DNA from 3 places in the Pseudocitrobacter sp. CD920760 genome. Region 3 is predicted to be linked to each of the others. Evidence: predicted binding sites of a transcription regulator. Region 3 holds the regulator's gene; each other region holds the start of a gene.

The links. Region 3 encodes PhoB, which activates phosphate uptake and scavenging genes when phosphate is short. Its sites were predicted from a motif close to CTGTCATAAAACTGNCNNAT; they were not measured.
Region 1: uvrB (excinuclease ABC subunit UvrB) is a predicted target of PhoB. The motif match lies at 2,849-2,868, and genes of this name have one in related genera.
Region 2: pstS (phosphate ABC transporter substrate-binding protein PstS) is a predicted target of PhoB. The motif match lies at 1,764-1,783, and genes of this name have one in related genera.

The regions. Positions count from the first base shown of each region.
Region 1 is NZ_CM173490.1:1,630,657-1,634,937, reverse strand. It holds gene pmrB (two-component system sensor histidine kinase PmrB) at 1-459, shown strand, start outside; gene uvrB (excinuclease ABC subunit UvrB) at 597-2,618, opposite strand; gene AC1MKH_RS07440 (ABC transporter ATP-binding protein) at 3,368-4,090, shown strand; gene bioD (dethiobiotin synthase) at 4,056-4,281, opposite strand, start outside.
Region 2 is NZ_CM173490.1:5,242,717-5,246,997, reverse strand. It holds gene pstC (phosphate ABC transporter permease PstC) at 1-509, opposite strand, end outside; gene pstS (phosphate ABC transporter substrate-binding protein PstS) at 637-1,677, opposite strand; gene AC1MKH_RS24755 (fimbrial protein) at 1,887-2,969, opposite strand; gene AC1MKH_RS24750 (fimbria/pilus outer membrane usher protein) at 2,983-4,281, opposite strand, start outside.
Region 3 is NZ_CM173490.1:1,204,459-1,208,739, reverse strand. It holds gene brnQ (branched-chain amino acid transporter carrier protein BrnQ) at 1-342, opposite strand, end outside; gene phoR (phosphate regulon sensor histidine kinase PhoR) at 763-2,049, opposite strand; gene phoB (phosphate response regulator transcription factor PhoB) at 2,071-2,760, opposite strand; gene sbcD (exonuclease subunit SbcD) at 2,954-4,156, shown strand; gene sbcC (exonuclease subunit SbcC) at 4,153-4,281, shown strand, end outside.

The sequences.
Region 1 (4,281 bases), 430 kb from region 3:
ATGCTGAAAGGGCGCGAACAAACGCTGGTGATAAGCGAAAACGTCCACGATATCGCGGTTGCCGGCGATGCCACGTTGATAAAGGTGATGGTGCGTAACCTGGTCGAAAACGCGTACCGTTACAGCCCAACCCATTCATCCATTACGCTTTCGGCTGCTGCATCTCCCACACCGATGTTGATTGTCGAGGATGAAGGTCCTGGCATCGATGAATCTAAAGTGGGCGAACTGAGCCAGGCATTTGTACGAATGGACAGCCGCTATGGCGGAATTGGGCTGGGGTTAAGTATTGTCACGCGAATTGCGCAACTGCACGAAGCGGCGTTTTATTTGCAAAATCGGGAAGAGAGAAGCGGCACGCGGGCATGGATTGCATTCACGCCCGCGAACCTGAAACCGAAGTTAGAAAGTCAAAATCCAGTGGCAGAGAAAACCGACGACAATCAGGCCGGAAAATAACAGAGTCAGAGATTGCTGAACATTTAGATTAGACATGGAACTATCCTCTTGTTGATGAGGAAATTATCCATGTTGGATATTAAGCGAACATTAAGGCTGGCATTTACTCGTGTGATGCCAGCCTCAATTTTTTGCGGTTATGACGCCGCGATAAACAATTCACGTAGTTGATGAAGTTTATCGCGGATCTCGGCGGCTTCTTCAAACTCCAGATTCTGCGCATGCTGCAACATTTGCGCCTCCAGCGACTGAATTTGCTGCTGCAATGCTTTCGGCGTCAGTACCTGATCCGCTTCCACAATTTGCGCGCTGCCACGAGACTTACCGCGACCTTTGCCTTTCGTTTTCGCAAGCCCCTCACCCAGCGCCAGAATATCGACCACTTTCTTGTTCAGACCCTGCGGAACAATGCCGTGCTCTTCGTTGTAGCGCTGCTGCTTCTCGCGACGACGTTCGGTTTCACCAATAGCCTTCGCCATTGATGGCGTGATTTTATCGCCGTACAGAATCGCCTTACCGTTGATGTTACGCGCAGCACGACCGATGGTCTGGATAAGCGAACGCTCGGAACGCAGAAAGCCCTCTTTATCGGCATCCAGAATCGCCACCAGCGACACTTCTGGCATATCGAGACCTTCTCGCAGCAGGTTGATGCCCACCAGCACATCGAACTCGCCAAGACGCAGATCGCGAATGATTTCCATACGTTCGACGGTATCGATGTCCGAGTGCAAATAGCGCACCCGCTCACCGTGCTCTTCAAGATACTCGGTGAGATCTTCCGCCATCCGCTTGGTCAGCGTCGTGACCAGTACGCGCTCGTTAATGGCGGAGCGCAGGCGAATTTCTGACAGCAGATCATCGACCTGGGTCGCGACCGGACGCACTTCAATGACCGGATCAAGCAGACCAGTAGGACGCACCACCTGATCGATAACTTCGTCGCCGGATTTCTCAAGCTCGTAGTTACCCGGCGTCGCAGACACGTAAATCGTTTGCGGCGCGAGGGCTTCAAATTCTTCAAACTTTAGCGGGCGGTTATCAAGGGCCGACGGCAGACGGAAACCGTACTCCACCAGCGTCTCTTTACGCGCCCGGTCGCCGCGATACATGCCGCCAATTTGCGGGATGGTCACGTGGGATTCATCGATGACCAGCAGGCCGTCCGCCGGAAGGTAGTCAAACAACGTTGGCGGTGGCTCGCCCGGCCCACGCCCAGAGAGGTAGCGCGAGTAGTTTTCAATGCCCGAGCAGTAGCCCAGTTCATTCATCATTTCGAGGTCAAACTGCGTGCGCTGACTTAACCGCTGCTCTTCGAGCAGTTTGTTGTTTTCCAGCAGCACCTTACGACGCTCAACCAGTTCGTCTTTGATCTCTTCCATTGCCTGCACGATGCGCTCACGCGGGGTAACGTAGTGCGTTTTTGGATAGACCGTGAAGCGCTGGATAGTAGATTCAACATGGCCGGTCAGCGGGTCAAACAGTGACAGGCGTTCGACCTCTTCATCAAACAGTTCAACGCGAAGCGCAAGGTCGTCTGATTCTGCCGGGAAGATGTCGATGACTTCGCCACGTACACGGAAGGTACCGCGCTGGAATGCCTGATCGTTGCGCGCGTATTGCAGCTCGGCCAGACGGCGCAGAATGGCGCGCTGGTCGATAATCATGCCGACCGTCAAATGCAGCATCATTTTGAGGTAGAGATCCGGGTCGCCCAACCCGTAAATTGCCGACACGGAAGCCACCACGATGACATCGCGGCGCTCAAGCAAGGCTTTGGTCGCCGACAAACGCATCTGTTCAATGTGTTCGTTTACCGAGGCATCTTTCTCGATAAAGGTATCTGAACTGGGAACGTAGGCTTCCGGCTGATAGTAATCGTAGTAGGAGACGAAAAACTCAACGGCGTTTTCGGGGAAAAACTCTTTCATCTCACCATAAAGCTGCGCCGCCAGCGTTTTGTTTGGCGCAAGCACCATCGTTGGGCGCTGGAGATCGGCAATGACGTTGGCCACGGTGAAGGTTTTCCCCGAGCCGGTTACCCCCAATAGCGTTTGATGCGCGAGACCATCTTCCAGCCCTTCTTTCAGGCGCGCGATGGCATCAGGCTGGTCGCCAGAGGGTTGAAAGGCCGAATGTAATTTGAACGGTTTACTCATGAACAAAGCTACCTGGTGGCGGGTTGATCGGGCAGGTGATTAATTCTACTCCCCGGCGCTAAATTTGCCAACAAAAAACACTGGATATAAAAACAGTAGCGCATTATGGTATTACTGTTACGCCGTCCTGAATCCATGCGTAGCGACTGAAATTTGCGCTCTGGCAGGATAAAAAAACGCCCTGAGGAGGTTATCCCCAGAACTTTTTCTGTTTTAACATTTGTCAATATGTGTCATTAAACTTTTATGTCAGTGAGTCGCGCGCCAACCTCTGCCATTGCTTTTATTCATCTTACTGATAATAAAAGGAAAGATTGAAAAGCCGCGTTTCGCATCAATTTACTGGCAAGCCGCGTATTCTCTCGCCTTCCGCAGGTTTTCTAACTCTAATACACAAGGTTATCCACAGGAATAGTGGATAAGTGTCTGGAGCCCCTATCCCCTGTCACTCGGGCGTTTTCGCCGATCGACCCAAAAGCGGCGGGTAAAAATTTTTTATCGTTAATTTTTGATTTTTATCAGCGAAAATCATCATGTGGTTTCTGCGTGACAGCCCTCACATTTTCGTATAATTTTCGCTCAACACTCGCTGTTTTTTGCGCCAGTGCTGTGCATCACGCTTACTCCGCTTCACCTCTATTTCTTAAGTTAATTCTTAAAAATCAGCCGTTATGCTGAGGAAAACCTGTTCTGGCAAGAGAATTGCAATCTTCTTTCGTGACCCTGTCCTTTGGCTTGAGGAGAACACGATGTTGAGTTTGCATGCAGTCAATCATTTCTACGGAAACCAGCACACGCTCTGGAACATCGACCTCGAACTGGCTTCCGGCGAATGCACCTGTTTAATCGGCCTTCCAGGTACGGGGAAGACCACGCTGGTGAACTGTATTACCGGCCATCAACCCATTGAAAGCGGCAGCATGATTTGGCAACAAACCGGTTCGCCCCCCTGCGATTTAATGCCCCTTTCACCCGTGCGGCGCACCACGCTTGGGATCGGTTATGTCCCTCAGGATAAACGTATTTTTTCGCAGCTTAGCGTGGAAGAGAATTTGCTGATTGCCCTCAAGGCGGCGGGTGAAAGCAGCGGAACGGTGAGTCCGGAAATTTACGCGCTCTTCCCCTCTCTGTATGCTGTCAGACAACTTAAGGGCTCCGCACTCACGGAGGACGATCGTTATCAACTGGCTGTAGCCTGTGCAATGGTCACGCGGCCACAGCTGCTGATTTTGGATGAGCCGACACGCGGCGTGGGCCACGCATTTATCCATCGGCTGGGGGATTTGCTCCTGCGCCTGAATCGGGAGATTGGCTTGACGATATTGCTGGCGGAACAGCAGTTACCGTTTATTCAGCGCGTGGCGGACCGTTTCTGCCTGTTGCATCGCGGCAGAAACGTGGCCCAGGGCGGTGTGGCGCAGTTGGATGAACAGATGATTAAAGCGTGGATGACGCCTGAGTCAGGGCTGTGAGGTCAAGATACTGTCCAAGGTCGTGCTCTACCAGCGTCGCGCCCAGCCAGGGAATTTCGCCCAGCATCGGCGCATCAATCATCCGTTGCAGCGTCGCCAGATAGGGCTGGTGACGCTTCCCTGGCTGCTCAACATCGTTGGCTATCCAGCCCGCCAGATGCAGGCCCGCCTGCTTAACGGCCTGCACGGTC
Region 2 (4,281 bases), 1.2 Mb from region 3:
ATCCCGATACCAAAGGCCGGGCCGGAGAACAGCGCGCCAACAAACGGGATGTTGGAGAGAACGTTGCCAACCGGCTCCTGGAAATAGGTCGCAAACAGCGGGGCAAAGATAAACAGGCCCCACATGCCGTAAACGATACTCGGGATAGCCGCCAGCAGTTCAATAGCGATACCCAACGGGCGACGCAGCCAGTTGGGAGCCAGTTCCGTCAGGAACAGCGCGATGCCGAAACTCACCGGAACGGCGATCAGCAGCGCGATAATCGAGGTGACGAGGGTGCCGTAGATGGGAACCAGCGCACCGTAAATATCGTTCGGCGCATCCCACTCTTTGGTCCACAGGAATGAGAAGCCGAATTTTTCGATGCTCGGCCAGGAGGAGATGATCAGGGACACAATAATGCCGCCCAACATCAATAGCACAATCAGCGCAGCCAGTTTTACCAGCGCGCTGAAGATCATGTCACCCTTTTTACCCGGTGGGTTAAAAGCAGGCTTGGTTGCAGCCATAAATCACTCTTTCCGTTAAACGCGTTTTACGAAGTTGCCCGATGGCGCAAGCACTTATCGGGCCTACAGTGTGAACCGTAGGGCGGGTAAGCGCAGCGCCACCCGCCATTTTCGTCAATATTTCCCGTTAGTACAGCGCTTTACCGCTGCTGTCTTTCACGCTGGTCTTCCATGCGGCACGAACCTGCTCAACCACGCTGTCCGGCAGTGAAGCGTAATCCAGGTCGTTAGCCTGTTTCGCGCCGTTTTTGTAAGCCCAGTCGAAGAACTTCAGCACTTCTACACCCTGCTCAGGTTTCTTCTGCTCTTTGTGCACCAGGATGAAGGTGGTGGAGGTAATCGGCCACACATCGTCACCTTTCTGGTTTGTCAGGTCCTGAGCGAAAGATTTGCTCCAGTCGACGCCTTTTGCGGCGTTAGAGAAGCTCTCTTCGGTCGGGCTTACCGGCTTACCGTCGGCAGAAACAATTTTGGTATAGGCCAGGTTATTCTGTTTCGCATAAGCGTACTCGACATAACCAATCGCACCCGGCAGACGCTGTACGAACGCCGCGATACCGTCGTTGCCTTTACCGCCCAGGCCAGTCGGCCAGTTCACGGTAGAGCCTGCGCCAACTTTGGATTTCCACTCTTCGTTCACTTTCGCCAGGTAGCTGGTGAAGACGAAGGAGGTACCGGAACCATCCGCACGACGCACGACGGCGATATTCTGCGAAGGCAGTTTCACACCTGGGTTCAGTTTGGTGATGGCTTCATCATCCCACTTCTTGATTTTACCCAGGTAGATGTCACCCAGGGTTTTGCCATCCAGCACCAGTTCGCCGGATTTCAGACCCGGAATGTTTACAGCCAGAACCACACCGCCGATAACGGTCGGGAACTGGAACAGGCCTTCCTGCGCCAGTTTTTCGTCAGACAGCGGGGCATCAGATGCGCCGAAATCCACGGTGTTAGCGGTAATTTGTTTTACGCCGCCAGAAGAACCAATACCCTGGTAGTTAACCTTATTACCGGTCTCTTTCTGATAGGTGTCAGCCCATTTGGCATACACCGGCGCCGGGAATGTTGCACCAGCACCTGTCAGGCTTGCTGCAGCAAACGCAGAGAAAGCACTCATCGATAAGGTCGCGGCGACAACAGTTGCGACGGTGGTACGCATAACTTTCATAATGTCTCCTGGGAGGATTCATAAAGCATTGTTTAATGGCTACGATGAGCAAAATAGGACAAACAGGTGACAGTTATATGTATGGAATATGACAGTTTTATGACAAGGAAATGAAGCGTGTTATCCATTGATATTAAAGAGGATTTTTTCTCAACTTTTAAGGGCATATTTTATAATGTGAACGGCTGCCATAAAACAGCCGCAAAAGCTTAGTTGATAAATTCAATCGTTAACGTTGCTGTAGCATTAAAAACACCGGGTTGCGGCCGAGCGCCCGTCAGACTCGCAGGAGCGGCGGAAAAGGTAACCGAACCATTTTTATGCCCTGAAACCGATGTGCTCTCCATATCCGCAGGCAATTTTCCGTTATTGGTGCTAATCTCAACGTTAGATTTATTGTAAACTTTAATCCCAACATCGGTATTGTCTGTCGCCACCATCGTGTCATCACTACTACGGTTCGTTCCCGTAAACGAGACGTCCAGGCCCTGCGTACTTGCGTCCCCCATCCCGGTACACTCAATATTCACCGTTTTTGTTATTTTTCGGGATGTTATGGCCTGGCCAACGGTAGACGAAAAGGCAGAAGCAGGGATCGTATTAAAATCAAAATTAACCACCTGCCCTGCATTTATCTGACAGGATTGTGGCGCGGTAAGGCTTCCAGAAATACGCACCTTTGCTATCGGCTCACCACGTGTTGTTGTGCTGGATATATTTGCATATAGAAGGGCTATATCCGTCATCGGGATAACGACTGTCCCATTTATTGAACGCTTAATATTAAATGAGACTCGCGCATTAGTACCTGTTGTTAGATTGACACCAACAGCGGTCGTTTTACTGCCTCCGCAAGTATGGTTTGTTGTCGTGGTTTTGTTAGACACATGCTCAAAAGGCACGCCATTATAGCCGGCATTCAGGACTGATATTTTACTTCCTACGTTGACATATTGATTAAGATTGTAAAAAGAGAGGCCACTAATAGTCTGGTCATAAACCATACCGGGAGCAGGATCGGCCGTATAAAATATTTCGTGGTAAGCACCGTTGCTGTGTGCCAAATCGCAGTTACATAAAACACTGTAGCTTTCTGCTGAAGTCGCATTGGCAATATCCATTAAGGTTTTCCCTGGCACATTATTTTGTGAGCTTACTGTTGTCAGGGGAAAATTAAGACTTAATGTGTGCGTACCACCTCTTGTTGCACATGTGCCATCATTTGCCGCATATCCAAGTGGTAGCCATGAAAAAAATAGCGCCAACCCACTTATATAATTCAAAATATTCATATTTTCACGCCTCTTACTGGCAGGTGACAGGCATCTGCACTAATCCATTTACGGGCTGTTTGGTTATCCGATATGAAGCTACACACTGTTTAGCTTGCCCGTCCCCCCAGGATAATTGAACACGCCCTTGTTCGGGTAATCCGGCCAGATACAGTTCACCGTTTTCACCAACAATACCTGTCACCGTAGCTGAGTCTATTTTTACAGTAGCGATTGCGCCAAAGGGGGCCGGTTGCCCATTGGTTTGAATTGCGTTGAATAGCACGCGATATCCTACATGCGTCACAAATGTTGCTTTTACCACTGCACCACGTGTTGGGACTAAATTAACAACCGTATTTTCAAGTTCGATATTTTCTTTAGAAAAATAGTCGTTATCGATAGCGATACGGTTTTCATCGTAAGGGTTAAGTTGTGTCTTAACGGTATAGCCTCGCCAGTCAGTTGCGGCTCCACGCATATTATCTATTTCCAAACCAGCTGCACCGGGCGCGTTCACCAGAGCAATAGTTTCACCCAACTCCTGACTAAAAGTGATCCCTTCACTGTGTGCCAGAATGCCCCCTTTAATACCGTAGTTAAGGCGCTGCGAATTTTGGCTATAGTTATAGCCACCATTCACCGTACCGTATGTTCCGTCATAGGTGAGTGCCATATTTCCGCCAACGGCATCATCGTTGCTGTTATAGGACTGCATCAGATTCCACGAAAGATTATTTCTTTCTAAGGCTGTACCACTAAGCCCAAGCTGGTGTGAGCTGCCAGAATTATCATTTTGTGAAACTGAGTAGGTGGCGTAGCTATTTCCTAACCAGCCTGATAAAGGAATGGATAAGGACAGCATGTAAATCTGCTCGCTGGTGTTATCACTAGCGTGGTTATCGTCAGTTCCCTGACGGGCAGTATTTGAATAACTCCACGACACATTCCAGGAGAGATTGTGCCAGCTACTGCTGTAGCCAAATTGTACTAATCGCTCGACATCATCCGTATGCCAGTATTGTTGGCGGCTGAGTGTCAGGTAGAAGTTGCCAAAATCTTTGCCCAACGATTGTGTTAACGTGCCTTCAATACGACTACGACGGTTCCCGGTTTCCCAAAAATCGTCAGCGTTATTACGCCTGGATGCCCATTCATTAAGCGAGTAATAGCCTTCGGTTGAATATCGGTATCCCACTAACCGTAAGCTGGTATCAGTATCATCAAACCGTTTGGAATAGAGAAAGCGGTAAGATTGCCCGGATTCACTATCTTCATGATCAAAATTCGATCGGGCGTGAGTCACATCAAAGGATATTGCCCCCAACGCTCC
Region 3 (4,281 bases):
CAGCGGGGCAATACCGATTTCAAAGGAAACGGTCGCGGTACGCGGCGTCGCAAACAGCGGGCCTACGGCCAGATAACAAACGGTCGCCAGCAGGACGCCTGCGACTTTACCAATTGGCGTGCTGAGGCTATCGACGCCACCGCCAACTTTTGCCAGCGCGACAACGGTCAACACAGGCAGACCGACTGCGGTAATCAAAAAGCCGAGCGCGGCGATCCAGACGTTCGGACCCGCCTGTAAACCGACCATTGGAGGGAAAATGATGTTGCCAGCGCCGACAAACAACGCAAAGGTCATAAAGCCCAGAGCGATGATATCGCGTGTTTTTAACTGATGGGTCATATGTAACTACTGCCTGTGGATGTGGTGTTGTACAAATAAAAAACTTTGCGCTCGCTCCAACGGAATCTTTCAGAGGAAACAAGCAACAAACTCAGCGGGATATGCTCCCTTCGTAGCGTGAGGAAGAATAGTTTTTTGATTTGCTACGTAAATACAGTCTGATTCCTACTGCATTAGGCGCAATTTAAACGCTTATAACGTTTTAAAGCAATATGGGATCGCAAAACCAGACGATTATACCGATAGTAAAGACAAACCTGGAACGAATAACCAGATATAGGAAAAACACATGGCTGATCGTGCGAACAAAAAAGCGTCAGTTGTTCATTAATTATTCGAGGGCAAATTGACTGCAAAGTAAACAGACCAGCCGGGGCTGGTCTGTGGAAACTCATCGTGACAAGCGCCTGTTCAGACGCTTTATTTGGCAATTAAACGTTCCGGTAGCAGGAAGCTGAAGCATGTTCCTTTCCCTGGCTGGCTTTCAATATCCAGACGGCTATCGTGATGATTCAACGCATGTTTTACAATCGCCAGCCCCAATCCGCTGCCGCCGGTCTGGCGGGAGCGCGCCTTATCCACCCGATAAAAACGCTCGGTTAAACGCGGAAGATGTTCCGCCGCGATGCCAGGCCCGTTGTCCTCCACGCTAAACAGCGCACCGTGTGGCGCATGCTGCCAGCGCACGGTGATTTTCGTGCCGGCAGGCGTATGATTCACCGCGTTGTACACCAGATTCGACACCGCACTGCGCAGTTGCTCTTCATTACCCAGCACTTTCAGCGTGTCATCAATCTCAAAATGAAGTTCATGCTGACGCTGACTGAGGGTCTGCGCTTCCCGCTCGACCACCCGCAGCATCATCGGCACATCCACCTTTTCATTGAGGGCCAGGGTCGGCGCAGCTTCAATTTTCGATAGCGTCAGCAGCTGTTTCACCAGCCCTTCCATACGCTGCGTCTGTTCACGCATGGTATGCAGCGCTTTTTCGCGCGTTGCCCCTTCCAGTACCTGCTCCTGAAGCATTTCCAGATAGCCCTGCAACACCGTCAATGGCGTACGCAGCTCATGACTGACGTTGGCAAAGAAGTTGCGCCGCGCGCCTTCCAACTGGTGCATTTGCGTGACGTCGCGCGCCACCATCAGCAACTGCCGGTCGGTATAGGGCATGATACGGATTTCCAGATGACGCCCATTATTGAGCACCAGATGCAGCGGTTTAAGAAACTCGCGTTGTTTAAGATGCTGCGTAAATTCTGGATAACGCAACAAGTTAAGAATATTTTGCCCGCTGTCGTCCGGCCAGCGCAGGCCAAGCAGCTGCTGCGCCAGGCCGTTACACCAGAAGATTGCGCCCTCTTCGGTGGTCAATACCACCGCATCGGGCAGCGATTCTGCGCCGCTACGAAAGCGTTTAATCAGATTCCCCAGTTCGCGGCGGCGTTTTTTATTACGCAACTGCATCTGGTTCAGACCGTACAGCAGGGGTTCCCAGCTACCGCGCCCCGGCGGCGGCGTCATGCTGCGATCAACCCATAACCACCAGGAAAGACGTAAAAGATTCCAGAAATGCCAAATCAACAACCCGGTCACTGCCGCCAGCAGAAACCAGGGAAGATGGCCGATGAGCAGCCCTAATATCAGGGCCGGGAGACAACACAAGAAAAGCTCAAAGGCGAGTCTTTTCCATGACAGCCGTTCCAGCACGCGTCACACTCCTGTCAACATTCAGAAACGAGCCGAAAAACGGTAGCCCGTGCCGCGAACGGTTTGCACCATACGATCGTGGCCGCTGTGTTCCAGCGCTTTACGCAGGCGGCGAATATGCACATCCACCGTGCGATCTTCCACATAAACGTTAGTGCCCCAGACATGGTTCAACAGTTGCTCACGGCTATAGACACGTTCAGGATGCGTCATAAAGAAGTGCAGCAACTTAAATTCGGTCGGGCCCATATCGAGCGGGTTTTCCCCGGTCATCACGCGATGCGAGGTGGGATCAAGGCTTAGGCCCTGCATCTCAATCACCTCTTCCACCGCCATCGGAGAGATACGGCGCATGACCGCTTTGATGCGCGCCACCAGCTCTTTTGGGGAAAACGGTTTGGTAATGTAATCATCCGCGCCGGTTTCCAGACCGCGTACGCGATCCTCTTCTTCACCGCGCGCCGTCAGCATCATGACCGGAATATCACGGGTCAGCGCTTCACGCTTGAGATGTTTAATAAACTGTAGCCCTGAGCCACCCGGTAGCATCCAGTCGAGCAGAATAAGATCGGGCCAGGGTTCATTGAGCTGATTCACCGCACTGTCATAATCTTCCGCCTCAATCGGCTGGAAACCATTTTGCTCCAGCACGAAACAGACCATTTCGCGGATGGGTGCTTCATCTTCAACGACCAGAATGCGTCTCGCCATTTTATGCCCTGTTTTTTTAGCCATCAGTATACATTCGGCGTCATTATGCGTCAGATTTATGACAGTTTTATGAAAAACATGACCGTAAAATGATGGCGCTTTACGAAATATGACACTCGCGGAATACACCCGTCGATCCTGCTGCCGGGGAATGTATAATCCCGGCTATGCTTTTTTCCCCACAGGGACGACGATGCGAATTCTTCATACTTCAGACTGGCACTTAGGCCAGAATTTTTACAGTAAAAGCCGTGCCGCAGAACACGATGCATTTCTGAACTGGCTGCTGGAGACCGCGCAACGCGAACAGGTAGACGCCATTATTGTGGCAGGCGATATCTTTGATACCGGCTCGCCGCCAAGCTATGCGCGCGAACTCTACAACCGCTTTGTGGTGAATCTGCAACAAACCGGCTGTCATCTGGTGGTGCTTGCTGGCAATCATGACTCAGTCGCCACGCTGAATGAATCGCGCGATATTCTGTCGTTCCTGAATACTACGGTGATTGCCAGCGCCGGGCATGAACCTTTTATTCTGAATCGCCGCGACGGCACACCTGGCGCTGTTTTCTGCCCGGTGCCGTTTCTGCGCCCGCGCGATATCGTCGTCAGCCAGGCCGGGCTTTCCGGTGCGGAAAAACAGCAGCATTTACTGGAAACCATTACTGACTACTATCAGAAACAATACCAGCAGGCCTGTACGCTGCGCGGCGACCGCCCGCTGCCGGTTATCGCCAGCGGCCACCTGACCACCGTCGGTGCCAGCAAAAGTGATGCCGTGCGTGACATCTATATTGGCACACTGGATGCCTTTCCGGCGCAAAACTTCCCGCCCGCCGATTACATCGCCCTCGGACATATTCATCGCGCGCAGAAAATTGGTGGCAGCGAGCATATTCGCTACTGCGGCTCGCCTATCCCGCTCAGCTTCGATGAAACGGGGAAAAGTAAGAGCGTTAACCAGGTGACCTTTGTCGAGGGTAAGCTTCAGGACGTCACGCCACTCGATGTCCCGGCCACGCAACCGCTGGCGGTTATTAAGGGCGACTTTGACAGCATCAGCAGCCAGTTGGCGCAGTATCGCGATGCCCCGTCAGAGCCCCCGGTCTGGCTGGATATCGAAATCACCAGCGATGAGTATCTGCATGATATTCAGCGTAAAATTCAGGTCATCACCGATGATTTACCCGTTGATGTGCTGCTGGTCCGGCGCAGCCGCGAACAGCGTCAGCGCATTCTGGACAACAGCCTGCGTGAAACCCTGAGCGAACTGGAAGTTGAAGAGGTTTTCCAGCGTCGGCTGGCGCTGGAAACGTTGGAAGAACCCCAGCAGGCGCGCCTGAAGGCGTTGTTTGATCTCACCGTTCACTCGCTTGATGAGGAGCCGCAGCCATGAAAATCCTCAGCCTGCGCCTGAAGAACCTTAACTCGCTGAAAGGCGAGTGGAAAATCGATTTCACCGCCGAACCGTTTGCCAGCAACGGCCTGTTTGCCATCACCGGGCCGACAGGCGCGGGGAAA